Sporocytophaga myxococcoides: one gene and its partner. The protein of the gene in region 2 interacts with the protein of the main gene of each other region in a pairwise test. Links are inferred from orthologs where the notes say so. Each region holds a gene or a part of one and is shown on either strand. Other genes may lie near its edges.

Region 1 (6,233 bases), on a different replicon or contig from region 2:
CAACTGTTCTGACATCCGGTTTATCGATTCCCATGCCAAAGGCATTAGTAGCGACCATTACTCTTACCTTATTACTAATCCACAAATCCTGATTTTTTGATCTTGAAGAGTAGTCCAGTCCTGCGTGGTAAAAAGATGCGGATATTTTATTTTTATTCAGAAATCCTGCCAGGGCTTCCGTTTTTTTTCTGTTACGAACATAAATAATAGCAGTCCCTGGAACATTTTTAAGGATCTGCAGAATCTTTCTTTCCTTATTTTCTTCCTTAAAGCACGAGAATGAAAGATTATCCCTTTTAAATGATTTCGAGATTACATTTGGCTTTTTAAACTCCAGCTTATCCTGAATATCCTGAGTTACTTCCGGAGTTGAGGTAGCTGTTAATGCCATTACAGGAACTGAATCGCCTATAACATGCCTGAATGCGGCTATTTCCAGATAAGACGGCCTGAAATCATATCCCCATTGAGAGATGCAATGCGCTTCATCTACTGCAAGGAGATTAACTTTCATTTTTTTCACTCTTTGAATGAGCAAATCAGAGGATAGCCTTTCAGGTGCCAGATATAAAAACTTTACCTGGTCATAGATGCATCGGTCCAGAATGACGTCAATTTCATTAAAAGAAAGTCCGGAGTGAATAGAAAATGCAGAAACACCTTTTTCTCTGAGTCTTTCCACCTGGTCCTTCATTAAAGCAATCAAGGGAGAAACCACGATACAAAGACCATCCATTGCGAGTCCTGGCACATGGAAACAAAGCGATTTCCCACCACCTGTCGGAAGCAAGGCAAGAGTATCCTTCCCATTCAAAACTGAGGAAATAATTTCTTCCTGAAGTGGTCTGAACTGAGAATAGCCGAAGTACTGGAATAATATTTTATGAATATCCTGCAAGAATACAATAACAATAAATAAATGAAGTATTCTAAAGGATAAAAGTAATTTATAAGAGTAATATAAAAAAATAAAACCCAAGGCAGTTCTTTTTCTCATACTGCAATCATTTGAATAAATGATTAGATTTCCTGAAATCAGAACAGTAGTGAATAAAAACAACCCTTGGGTTTTACGAAGTGTTATTTGCGTTTTAGTATTGGTATTCTTTCAAAGATTCCATAAGGTTTTTTCTAGCGACGTGGATCCTGTTTTTGACTGTTCCCATTGGGATGTTTAGGTGGTCAGCTATTTCGTTGTATTTAAATCCTTCATAGTGCATCATAAAAGGGATTCTGAAGGTTTTGTCCAGCTTATTTATTGCTTTGTAAATTTCTTTAGAAGCAATATTGCTGGCGCCCTGGTTGAATGAAATTGTACTGGAAACATTAAAATTATACCCCTCGTCAATCGGATCAACCAAAGTGTTTCTTTTATCAATTTTATGGTAATTACTGATAAAAGTATTTTTCATGATAATATATAACCAAGCCTTAATATTAGTGCCAGACTTAAATTTAGTTCTGTTTCTTAAAGCTTTAAGAATAGTATCCTGAATCAGATCATTTGCATCATTATGATTATGTGTAAATTTTAACGCAGGTATTTTCAGAGATTTTGATGCCGTATACACTAACTCATTAAATTCGACAGCTGTCATAAGTTCTTTTGGTTAAGGTTATTAATGTTCTTTTGTAAGGTTATTTTTTTTGACCTGATTGTCACCGATTCTATTCGGATTAAATGTTATATCTCCTTTTAAAGAGTGCTACTTTAATTTGAAGTGGACTTAAATAGGCTTCTTTCTTTTCTGCTTCTTCAGCTTTGATAATGTCTTTTTCCTGTTTGATATTTTTTTCTATTATTAGCATTTCCTTGTTGTGATTATTATGTAACAAATGTAGTATTTTTTACACTTTTTAAAAACTATACAATCATTTTTATTAGTTTTTAAACACCATATTTCTCCCCACATTATCAACATTACCATGTTAATTTACTGTATATCAACAAAAGAGTTTAAAAAAATTAACACTTTTAAAACTTTTATTACAGAAAACAACCAAGAAAAATAAATGTAATCATTATACAACTTTAGATAATATTAAAAATGTAATATTTAAACTTGAATTAAACAAAAAATGCCAAACTAATCAGCTTGGCATTCCTTAATCTCAATTCAGTAAGTTTTAAATTTTATAATCTTTAAGCGCACTCATTAAAGTTTTTCTTGCAACGTGAATCCTATTCTTCACCGTTCCCATAGGAATTTTTAACTTTTGAGCAATCTCTTCATACTTAAATCCGGAAAAATGCATCATAAAAGGCTCGCGGAATACTTTATCCAGCGAATTAATTGCCTTATTTATCTCTTCCATTGCAACATTAGCAGTACCATCATTATATGTAATAGTACTTGGCACATTCAGAGTATAATCATCATCAATCGGATCTACCAGGCTATTTCTTTTATCAATCTTATGATAATTACTTATAAAAGTATTTTTCATAATAATATAAAGCCATGCCTTTATATTAGTCCCTTTCTTAAACTTGGTCTTATTTTTTAATGCCTTAAGAATGGTATCCTGAATAAGATCATTTGCATCAGCCTGATTATGAGTAAACTTTAAAGCAGGATATTTTAAAGATTTAGAGGCTATATAAACTAGGTTATTAAATTCAACAGTATTCATCGCAGTAGTTATTAAATCAAATAATTCACTTTAAATATTTCAAAACTCCAATTTTATTACACTCATTCCTACACACTAAACCCATGTAATAAAATTTTGTTATTTAAAGTAAAACAAAAATACAACTACCCTTAAAATCAATAAAATACACAAAAAAATTATAAAAATAACAAAAACCAAAAAGTAATTAAATTATCAGATATAACAAAAAAAGCTATTTTTTATTATTCATATCTATCAAAAAGTACACTCATTTAAACAATCTTCCCATCTCTCATTTCAAGTTTTCTGTCTGCACTTTTAGCAAGCGATTGATTGTGTGTAACGATTACAAAAGTAAGATTAAACTCATTTCTAAGTTCGAAGAATAACTTATGCAGCTCTTCTGCATTATTTGAATCTAAATTCCCACTGGGCTCATCCGCAAATACTATTGAAGGAGAATTAATAAGAGCTCTCGCAACACTTGTCCTTTGCTGCTCCCCTCCGGAAAGTTCGGATGGCTTATGATTAAGTCTTTGAGACAATCCAAGTCGATCAAGCAACTCCTTTGCCTTCTGCTCCACTTGTTTTTTATCTCTTTTACCTATATATCCTGGCAAACAGACATTTTCAAAACAAGAAAACTCAGGAAGCAAATTATGAAACTGAAATACAAAACCGATATGGTTGTTTCGGAATAAGGCAAGCTCCTTATCACCGATTTGATTCAAATTAACACCGTTTATAAATAATTCTCCCTTATCCTGCTTATCAAGTGTTCCCAGAATATGCAACAATGTGGTTTTACCGGCCCCGGATGCCCCTACCACAGACACAATTTCTCCTTGTTTAATCTGTAAATCAATTCCCTTTAAAACTTCCAGGTGGGGATACCCCTTATAGATATTTCTTGCTTCCAGCATCATAATTCAACTCATTTAGACTTCCTAAAAACAAATTTATATCTAAAAGGATTAAAAATCCCTCTTTTCTTGAAATTAAAAGCCAAAAATGATAGATTCGTGCCGTTCTTCCGATAGATGGGAATACCCTGAAAGAAAAGAACATCTGTGGTGTTAAACTTTTAACTATTTATTTACTCATGAATATACATGAATATCAAGGTAAAGAGATTCTGAAAAAATACGGTGTTCGTATACAGGAAGGAATTGTTGCAGAAACAGCTGAAGCAGCAGTAGAAGCCGCTAAAAAACTAAACCAGCAGACAGGTACCGAATGGTATGTTGTAAAAGCGCAAATTCATGCAGGTGGAAGAGGAAAAGGCGGCGGAGTTAAATTAGCTAAAAACCTTGATGAAGTTAAAGATCTTGCGGGGAAGATCATCGGTATGAACCTGGTGACTAAACAAACTGGTCCTGAAGGCAAACATGTTCACAAGGTTCTGATTTCTCAAGATGTATATTATCCGGGAGAAAGTAAACCAAAAGAATACTATATGTCCATTCTATTGGACAGAAATACAAGCAAAAACCTTATTATTGCCAGCACTGAGGGTGGAATGGAGATTGAAGAGGTTGCTGAACATACTCCTGAAAAAATCATCAAAGAGTGGGTTGATCCACGTGTAGGTCTTCAAGGGTTTCAGGCGAGAAAGATTGCTTTCAAGCTAGGTGTTGAAGGTGAAGCTTTCAAAGAAATGGTAAACTTCATCCAGGCTTTATATAAAGCTTATGAAGAAACTGATTCTGCAATGTTTGAAATCAACCCTGTATTAAAGACTTCCGATAATAAAATTCTTGCGGTTGACGCAAAGGTAAACCTTGACGACAACGCTCTATACAGACATAAAGACCTTGCCGCTCTTAGAGATCTTAACGAAGAAGATCCTTTGGAAGTAGAAGCTTCAAACTCTGGCCTTAACTATGTAAAACTTGACGGAAACGTCGGTTGTATGGTAAACGGTGCAGGTCTTGCAATGGCTACTATGGACATCATCAAGCTTTCCGGTGGTGAGCCTGCGAACTTCCTAGACGTAGGTGGTGGAGCAAACGCTCAGACTGTAGAGGCTGGTTTCAGAATCATCCTGAAAGATCCAAATGTAAAAGCAATCCTTATCAATATCTTTGGTGGTATCGTTAGATGCGACAGAGTAGCTAATGGTGTTGTAGAAGCTTACAAAAAAATTGGTGATATCAAAGTTCCAATTATCGTAAGACTTCAAGGAACAAACGCAGAAGAAGGCGCTAAGATCATTGAAGAGTCTGGTCTTAAAGTATTCTCTGCAATCGTTCTTAAGGATGCAGCTGCTAAAGTAAAAGAAGTTCTTTCTAAATAAAGACAAAAGTATCAACGAGGAGTGGGTTCAAAGAACTCCCTCCTCTTTCCTTTTTTTAGCACCCGTAGTTCAATTGGATAGAATGTCAGATTCCGGTTCTGATGGTTGGGAGTTCGAACCTCTCCGGGTGCACTAATTAATTCAGCTATTTAGCCTATTTTTTTAAAGGGCTTTTTGAGTTAAAAGTCGAGTTTTACTTACACAGATATTATAGAGTAAGTTTTTATACTTTTCTATCTCATTTTCAATCCAAAATAAATGATCGATTTCAACAAAACACCATTAAATAACATAATTACAGGAGTGAGTTTTTTCTCATTGCCTATTTATGTTTTCTTTTTCCTCTTTGTTTTTAAACGTGAGCTTATCACTTCAAATGATTTAGTAACTACCTTATTAATTTCTTCTGGAGCTGCACTGCCTTTCATGTTAGTTAATTTCATTTCAATGTCATTAATGGCTTATAATTTTAACACAGACAAATTCCAAGGCATGTTGATTACTGGAAATATATTTGGTATAGCTTTCTTTTCACTCCCTATTTTACTGCATATTTTTTATCCAATCACATTTACATTTGCAGTTAGAATAGTTGTAATAGCCCAACTTTTATGGTTGGGAATAACCATTATTGCCAACTTATCCGCAAGTGGTAAGAAAGAAGAGAAACTAGAACCAACCGGACAAGAATAATTAAAAGCTTCCTACAGCTTATTTAGAAGACCGATCAAAGGTTTAGAAGACCGATCAAAGGATATTTTTTTAAAAAAAATAGATTCCCGCCAATAGAACTTCAATCCCCTACTCATTATAATTTCCTTTCAGATTTTTAATGGTCATCTATATAGCAAATGTATTTTCTCCAGCTTTGCTTTTAGATATCTTCCTGTGAGATTAGTAGTTTTTTTTATTTTTTAAAACTCTGTGAATAACTATGAGGATAACTCAAGGGAAACTCAACTAAACGACTAGTAACCAACAGATTAATCTAGGTCGTTTTCTATATTATCAACCGCTAGAAAATAGGCATTAATTGCACAAACAATTTAGATTTTGTATTTTTATGCCAGGTAATAAAAAAGAATGGACCTGCTGATTTGGCGATCAGAGGTCCCCAGGTAATTAAAAGTTTTGCTTTACACAAATGTTAATATGTTACAAAGTAACACAAACTACACACAATTGTCAAGTGCTCAAGGAGCAATTCGACAAAACTCAACCAAAGAAGTTAATAATCAGCTAACTATCTTTGAATATCACAATTCAGGCGACTTCATTAACAATGTTCGGACCATTGAAATAGAAGGTCAACTTTGGATAA
Region 2 (8,218 bases):
GCAGTGGCTTTGCAATTACCAGAAATAATGCCCAGCTAACTGCATTTAGAAGGACAAGTATATCACCAATAAAAAGTTCGTGAAACTGATCAGTCCCAGAAAGTAATAAAGCACCAGTACCTACAGTACCCAAAATTAATCCTAAAATCCTGACAGGGGTAATTCTTTCAAAACCATTGATAGCAGAGATAATAAGGACAATAATCGGGCTTATTGTCATCATTAAAGAAGCATTGATCGGAGAAGTCAGGCTTAAGCCTTTATAAAACAGTAACTGATTGCACGCAACACCGAATAGTGCACAAAGGAAAATTCTTTTCCTGTCAGATAAATCTATTTTTTCTTTTACGAATAACCCTAGTGCATTGAAAAGAAGAATTGTTGCAATGATTCTCAGTAAGATAATTGCAGAAGGTGCAATATATTCCGGGGTTGCAAATTTTGAGATTGTATAATTAGCTCCTGCTATAAGGGTTGACAATAATAACAACCCATGAGATTTTAAATCCTGCTTCAAAATTCTGTTTCGTTGATAAACCGGAAATTTTTTTAATTTGTTAAACATAAGAAAATTTTCAAATTTTGATTTCCTAAACTCAGTTTAATCATAGAAAATAAATATACTTCCGGACAACCATTGGCTGAAAGGCTAAGACCTACTAGCCTTGATGATTTTATAGGTCAGAAACATCTTGTAGGGAAAGGTGCTGTATTAAGAAAAATTATAGAGACAGGATCTATTCCATCTATGATTTTTTGGGGACCTCCTGGGGTGGGTAAGACTACACTTGCTAATATTATTGCAGCTCAGTTAAAGACTCCTTTTGTTACACTTAGTGCTATTAGTGCAGGCGTAAAGGATGTAAGAGAAGTAATCGAAAAAGCCAAAGGTACCCGTAAGACAGTCCTCTTTATTGACGAGATTCACAGGTTCAATAAATCCCAGCAAGATGCCCTGTTAAATGCAGTTGAGAAAGGGATAATAACACTGATCGGTGCTACAACAGAAAACCCTTCATTTGAGGTTAATAGTGCTCTATTGTCAAGGTCACAGGTTTATACTCTTAAAACCTTAGAAGAGGAAGAGTTGAAAGGCATGTTATCTCAGGCCATGGAGAAGGATTTCCTTTTGAAACAAAAAAAAATTGAAATAAAGGAATATGCTGCAATGCTCAATCTTTCCGGCGGTGATGGCAGGAAGTTGTTAAATTTGTTTGAACTGGTGGTTGATAATTTAAGTGATAAAGAACCGGTCGAAATTACGGATGAAGTCGTCTTAAAGATAGCGCAGAGGAAAGTTGCTTTATACGACAAACAAGGTGAGATGCATTATGATATTATTTCCGCCTTTATAAAGTCAATAAGAGGGAGTGATCCAAACGCCGCTGTTTACTGGCTCGCAAGAATGATAGAAGGGGGAGAGGATGTAAAATTCATAGCGAGAAGATTGGTTATACTTGCTTCAGAAGATATAGGAAATGCTAACCCTACTGCTCTTGTGATGGCTACTACCTGCTTTCAGGCTGTTCAGGTTATTGGATACCCCGAGTCTGATATTATCCTTTCTCAATGTGTTACTTATCTTGCATCTTCACCCAAGAGCAATGCCTCTTATGCTGCCATCAAAGGAGCTCATGAATTGGTAAGACAAACAGGAGATTTGCCAGTGCCCATTCATTTGAGGAATGCCCCAACCAAATTGATGAAAGAACAAGGTTATGGGAAAGAGTATAAATACGCACATGATTATGATAATAACTTTGTAGAGCAGGAGTTTTTACCAGATAAAATTAAGGGACGAAAATTATTTGAGCCTGGAAACAATGCCAGAGAAAATGAACTCCGCACCAGGCTGAAAAAACTGTGGAAAACCAAGTATGGTTATTAAACCATTCCTGCTAATTTTTAGCATTAAAGGTTAAAAGAATTATCTGTCTGCACTAAAGAATCTTCAATATTTGTTAATTTATTAAGAGTAAAATATTCAAGATTATGAAGGTAAGAAGTTTTGACGATCTCTATATAGACCTCTTTCGAGATCTATATAGTGCAGAAACCCAATTGGCAGAAGCTTTGCCGGAGATTATAGATTGCAGTTCTAATCCAGACTTAAAAAAGGCTTTTGAAAAAAGTTTGAAAACCACGTTAAAGGACAAGGAAAGACTGGAGATGATTGCAAAAGAAATAGACGTTGATCCATTGGGACAAACTTGTCCTGTGATGGGAGGCTTATTAAGCGAGATAAAAGAATACTTTAAGGATATTGAAGATGACAATGTGATGGATGCTGCTCTGATTGTTGGCCTTCAAAAGGCAAGACATTACGAAATTGCAAGTTATGGCACTGTTGCAACATTTGCCCATATCCTGGATTATGGCAATATTGGAAATGTCTTTCATGAAATAAAGGATGAAAAACAAGAAGATGATGCAGAGTTGACCAATCTTGCAAAAGGTATGATTAATCAAAAAGCATTATTGCATTATTAATCAATAGAATGAAAAGGTTGAATTTATAAGGATATGATTTCAACCTTTTTAAGATTATTTTTTATTTTTTGCAATAAATTCTGTTTACTTAAATGCGAATTTCTATATTAAGGTAATGAGCGTTAAAAACGTCTAGTTTCAGTTAAATTCGTGAGAAACTTTTTATACATTTTTTTGTCGTTGTTCTTTATTGCTATCCAATCAGTGAGAGCACAACCTTATAATTACAGATGTAAATATCATTCGATTGTCATAGGAGGAGCTGGGAGTTATGCTAACGGAGATATTAAATCTACTTTGAGTACCATTAGACCAGGTTTATCCTTTGGCTTTAACAAAAGAATTTATCCAAGACTTTCTTATGAATTCGACTTCCTATGGTTTAGGCTTTTAGGAGATGATTTTTTAGCTTCAGATAAAAAACTTGAATCTGCTGATTATCTTAGAAATCTTCATTTTAGAAATGATATAAAAGAATTGTCATTTACTTTAAGATATGATTTGCTGCCAAATACGGATCACTACAGAAAACGTCCAATTTACAATGCTTATGTTTTACTGGGAGGTGGTGTTTTCTATCATAATCCAAAGGCAAAAAATGACAGGGATCATTGGGTAAGTCTAAGAAAACTTCAAACTGAAGGAAAGTCATATTCAAATATCCAATTCTCTGTTCCTGCTGGTTTTGGCTTCCGATATAAGCTTGCAATTCAATGGGATCTTGAACTGGAATTTACATATCGTTATACTTCTACTGATTACCTGGATGATGTAAGTCGAAACTATATTAATCCTGATCAGTTAAAAAGTGATCAGTCCAGACAAATGTCGAACCGCTCAGCATCTCTATTCGGATCATACAACGGAGCCAAAAGAGATATTGATTTTATTAATAATACACTGGAAGAGCAATTTTTTTATTCAGGCTCCGGATATTCTTATTCAACTTCCAAAGCCCCAGGAAGCAAAAGGGGCAGTAAAATAGGGCCTGATAGTTATGTCTTGGTTTCTCTGAGGCTAATTTATATTATTCCTGGTAAGATATATTGCCCAAAATTCAGATAGTTAGCCTAAAAAGAATATAGGAAATTTCATTTTTTAAAGATTTAAGTATTTTATGCTTAGGATTTTTTTATAAGAACCAAAAACTTTTATTTTTGTGGGGTATAATCTAACTAAAGATTCATGAGCGTACTAGTCAATAAACAGTCCAAAGTGATAGTGCAGGGTTTTACAGGCTCTGAAGGAACATTCCATGCCGGTCAAATGATCGAATACGGAACAAACGTTGTTGGAGGAGTAACTCCTGGTAAAGGCGGCACTAAACATCTTGATAAACCAGTCTTCAATACCGTTGAAGACGCCGTTAAAGAAACAGGTGCTAATGTTTCTATAATTTTTGTACCTCCGGCTTTCGCTGCTGATGCTATTATGGAAGCTGCTGATGCAGGTATAAAAGTAATCATATGTATTACAGAAGGAATTCCTGTAAAAGATATGATTAAAGCAAAAGAATATATCAAAGGAAAAAATTTAACGCTTATTGGACCTAACTGTCCTGGAGTAATGACTCCTGGAGAAGCTAAGGTTGGTATAATGCCTGCATTTATTCATAAGCCAGGTAAAATAGGTATAGTATCTCGTTCTGGGACATTGACTTATGAAGCTGTGGATCAACTATCTAAAGTTGGTTTGGGACAATCAACTTGTATTGGTATCGGTGGAGATCCAGTAATCGGTACTACTACCAAAGAAGCTGTTAAGCTATTGATGGACGATCCTCATACAGAAGGCATCATCATGATCGGTGAAATTGGTGGAAGCATGGAGTCTGAGGCGGCTAAATGGATCAAAGAAAATGGTACTAAACCAGTGGTTGGTTTCATTGCTGGTCAAACTGCTCCTGCAGGAAGAAGAATGGGACATGCCGGTGCTATCGTTGGTGGTGCAGATGATACTGCTGCTGCAAAAATGAAAATCATGAAAGATTGCGGCTTGTTTGTAGTTGAATCTCCTGCTGATATTGGAGAGACTATGCTTAAGGCGCTTCAAAAAAGCAAAGCAACTGCTTAAAACATAAAGAGGCTGTTTTATTAAAACAGCCTCTCTTTTTATTTTCCCAACATCCTGTTTTTAAGATCCTCATCTGCCGGTTCATCTCCAAGCCAGATTGTGAATAATAATTTTTTAAAATCCAGACCTTCAACCTGCGTTTTTAATTTCCCGTTTTTATAAAGTTTTACCCCAGAACCAGGCAAATAGATGATATCAATTACGTCTTTATTGTGGATTTCCTCCTTAAATGCCACCATTAACTGGTCAATTTTAGATTTATAAGGTGCAGTATTACCCTTTGTAGCTTTTTCAAAACCCTCTTTAATGGTTTCTTCCATTTTTTTATTCGTGATCTTATCCGAAATAATATACATTCTGATAGCTTGAGGGGAATCTTGGTTGATAACAGCTTTGGGATCCTTAGTTTTTTCCTTTAGATAGAGAGCACCAACATAAAGGTCAAATATATATTTGGTTCTAATTCCGGCTCCGTTTAACAGAAGTTTGCCCTTTTCTGTCTCAATGGTACCTGGAACATCCACTCCTTTAATTTTTGTCTGAGCATGGCTTTTAAAGGAAGTCAGTATTAAAATGCCAATGAAAAAAAGGATCTGAAGTTTTTTCATATTATTAAGTCAGTTTTAGTAAATAATTGCAGTAGTGATATTTTGTTTATTCCTTTGATTTTTAAGGAAAATTCTGATTTAATTTGAATTATGAAAGCAGAGGAACTGATAAACCAACTTGAACTGGAAAAACATCCGGAAGGAGGATATTTTAGAGAAATTTACAGAAGTGAATCAGAAATTCCAGAATCGGTCTTACCAGGAGATTATTCAGGGAACAGAAATTATGCCACAAGCATTTATTTTTTACTTACAGACAAAGAGTTTTCGGCCTTCCACAAAATCAAATCAGATGAAATTTGGTATTACCACCAGGGTAATTCTATAGAAATTTATATGTTATCCGGGAAAGGGCTGGAGGTTCATAAGCTAGGCGCACAAAATGGAGAGCATTTTCAATTGCTTATACCCCAAAATACCTGGTTTGGTGCAAAAGTAGTTGGAGAAGGATATACTCTTGTTAGTTGTATGGTAGCTCCAGGATTTTCGTTTGATGATTTTGAGATTGCCAAAAGAGAAGATTTATTGAAACTTTTTCCTGAGCAGACTACAATCATTAGGGAACTTTCAAGGTAAGTTGCAAACAAAGCTTTTCTGAATTTCTTCAAAACCGGTATTATTTTTCTCCTCATCTTCCTGAGCAGTTTGAAAAATAAGGCCTAGCGTTCTGCCTTTACAATTAAAACAAACAATTTTTCCGGAATGCTTTAGTCCTGATAATTGGGTTACAAATCCAGTACTTGAAACCTGAAAATGGCCAAGGTTTTTGATGGGTTGAATTTCATTAAACAGAATTCCTGTGTTTTTATAAAAAGAATTTTGGGACAATTGTTTCTTTAAAAGCAGTAAAAATTCCTCTTTGCTCACCTCCTGATTAATCCAGCTAAGAGTAAACATTCCACTCTCATTCATCCCTTTCTTTTCACAAGTAAGGAAAAATCCTAATGTGTCATTAATATTTTCAGATTGTGTAATTACCCAGCCCTCAGGAATGGTAAAAGAAACCCCATGCTCAGAAAAAGTGTTCTTCTGTGGTTTTTTACATGAGAAAAGTGCTACAAAGAAAAAAGCCCAAATTAAGGAATTTTTCATTTTTGGCATCTGTTGGATAATTGACATAAATATTAATTGGTCTTTATTTCTATAAAATGAAACTGCTGAAACTACTTTTGGTTTTTTCCCTCTTTGTCGGAATTAGCTATTTCTCTAAACTTAAAAGTTCCTCACCGCAAGATTCATTATCTAAAAATCGAACTGTGTCCAGCTATTCGTTTTTAAAACAAATCAGCAGATTTTCTGTCCTGACCTTTCAATAGTGATTTTCCGGTAATACCTTTGGGTCCAAACTTATCTTGAAAGATGATAACCATCAGATTAGGCGGAGTACCCGAGCATTTTAATTTACCTATACATTTAGCTAAGCAAAGTGGAAAATTTGAAGAAGCTGGCATTGATCTTTTATGGACAGATTTTCCTGGAGGAACCGGAGCAATGTGTTCAGCTCTGAAAGAAGATCAGATTGATTGTGCAATATTACTTACTGAAGGAATCACAGCGGATATTGTGAAAGGAAGTCCTCTTAAGATTCTGAAAGTATACGTAGAGAGCCCATTAATCTGGGGAATTCATGTTTTCGCAAATTCACCCTACGTCGATGTGGATCAGTTGGAAGGCAAAAGGTATGCGATAAGCAAGCAAGGCTCAGGTTCTCATCTTATGTCTTATGTAGATGCAGCTCAAAGAGGTTGGCAGTTATCCGAAAGTCAAATGGTTGCTGTTGGCAATCTCGAGGGGGCAAGAACTTTTTTATCTGAAGAAAAAGCAGATATTTTTTTATGGGAAAAATATATGACTAAACCTTTAGTTGATTCAGGTGAATTCAGGAGACTTGGGGAACGACTCACTCCGTGGCCCTGCTTTGTATTTGCCGCATCAGAAAACTTTCTTGAAAAACACGGTTCCATATTGGTTACGTTTTTTAAAATTGTTAATAAATCTGTAGAAGCTTTCATGCAAAATCCTGAAGCTCCTGATTTAGTCTCTGAGCGATATTCATTGAAGAGAGAAGATTCAAAGGCGTGGTTTGAAAGTACAAAGTGGAATACTGAAAATGGTATTGACGAAAAAATTCTTGATCATATTCAGGAATGGTTGTATAGACTTCATATAATTCCTCATAAAAAACAATTCAGTCAATTAGTTTATAAATATTGACTTTACAGCTAAAACAGGTTGTATTTTTATTAATGAATGATCTGATTTTATTAATTTTGCCGGTAACTTTTAAGTTTAAATAATTCAAATTTTTAACAAACAAAACTGATTTTTAATTCATGAAACAAAATTTTAGGAAGTTGTTTATTGATGGGGCTTTGGCTTTACTTCTAGGAATGACGATGATGGGATGTAAAAAGGATGATAATAATGGACCTGTTGTTTCAAATGGAAGGGCTACTATTATTGGATATCTGAAGGCACAATTAAATACTAACACTGCTGATTATGAACCAGCGGCAAATGTTAAAGTTCAAGCTATTATTAATTCAGGAGATTTATTAGCGAATCCGGATCCCAATAAAAATTATCCTAATATCGTCTACAATACAATAACGGATGTTAATGGAAAGTATACTTTCAATGTCGACGCAAATGGAAGACCTGTAAAAGTAACAATTTACCCTCAGGACTTTGAAGCAAAGCAAAACTATAATGGAGACGAAAGAGCAATGATTTATAAATACCCTGGATCATTTGTGGTATCTAAACTTGTTTATGCTGGATCCATAGTTTATCAGGATTCCGAGTTTTATGATTCTTATGTAAAGGCTGATTTTTAATCTGATTTTTTTAAGTGAAAATGATGAAAAAAATAATCCTAGTTGCATTGTTGACTATTTCAGCATGCAAGCTCACGACAGCGCAGGAAACAGGGGGAGGCCAGGAAAATGTTGAATTAAGATCTAAAAGAGGCGTTTTGATTTTACCTAAAAAAGGAGAGTATGCTATTGGATTTTCAGCTGATCCAGTTTTATTTTACTTGGGTAATT

What was found. Proteins that work in one complex are often made in the same cells at the same time.
Region 1: the proteins of sucD (region 2) and sucC interact in binary tests that used the Escherichia coli proteins (3 or more experiments, as listed by UniProt). The link is inferred for Sporocytophaga myxococcoides from one-to-one orthologs.

The regions. Positions count from the first base shown.
Region 1 is NZ_BBLT01000016.1:63,867-70,099, reverse strand. Bases 3,030-5,815 are described here. They hold sucC (ADP-forming succinate--CoA ligase subunit beta), read left to right. Parts: upstream 3,030-3,718; coding sequence 3,719-4,912; downstream 4,913-5,815. Other genes in these bases: MYP_RS24235 (hypothetical protein), read left to right, coding at 5,171-5,605; MYP_RS24250 (ABC transporter ATP-binding protein), read right to left, coding at 3,030-3,539. Outside these bases: MYP_RS24265 (RecQ family ATP-dependent DNA helicase), read right to left, coding at 1-997; MYP_RS24260 (RNA polymerase sigma factor), read right to left, coding at 1,092-1,598; MYP_RS26855 (hypothetical protein), read right to left, coding at 1,678-1,809; MYP_RS24255 (RNA polymerase sigma factor), read right to left, coding at 2,128-2,634; more of MYP_RS24250, read right to left, coding at 2,889-3,029; MYP_RS24230 (BRO-N domain-containing protein), read left to right, coding at 6,065-6,233. UniProt on the Escherichia coli protein: Succinyl-CoA synthetase functions in the citric acid cycle (TCA), coupling the hydrolysis of succinyl-CoA to the synthesis of either ATP or GTP and thus represents the only step of substrate-level phosphorylation in the TCA.
Region 2 is NZ_BBLT01000001.1:72,679-80,896, forward strand. The notes cover bases 2,818-5,619. They hold sucD (succinate--CoA ligase subunit alpha), read left to right. Parts: upstream 2,818-3,675; coding sequence 3,676-4,563; downstream 4,564-5,619. Other genes in these bases: MYP_RS00330 (DUF6089 family protein), read left to right, coding at 2,818-3,555; MYP_RS00340 (chalcone isomerase family protein), read right to left, coding at 4,602-5,171; MYP_RS00345 (cupin domain-containing protein), read left to right, coding at 5,262-5,619. Also shown: MYP_RS00315 (DMT family transporter), read right to left, coding at 1-517; MYP_RS00320 (replication-associated recombination protein A), read left to right, coding at 638-1,888; MYP_RS00325 (YciE/YciF ferroxidase family protein), read left to right, coding at 1,993-2,490; more of MYP_RS00330, read left to right, coding at 2,641-2,817; more of MYP_RS00345, read left to right, coding at 5,620-5,747; MYP_RS00350 (hypothetical protein), read right to left, coding at 5,739-6,263; MYP_RS00355 (substrate-binding domain-containing protein), read left to right, coding at 6,531-7,385; MYP_RS00360 (hypothetical protein), read left to right, coding at 7,505-8,008; MYP_RS00365 (hypothetical protein), read left to right, coding at 8,029-8,218. UniProt on the Escherichia coli protein: Succinyl-CoA synthetase functions in the citric acid cycle (TCA), coupling the hydrolysis of succinyl-CoA to the synthesis of either ATP or GTP and thus represents the only step of substrate-level phosphorylation in the TCA.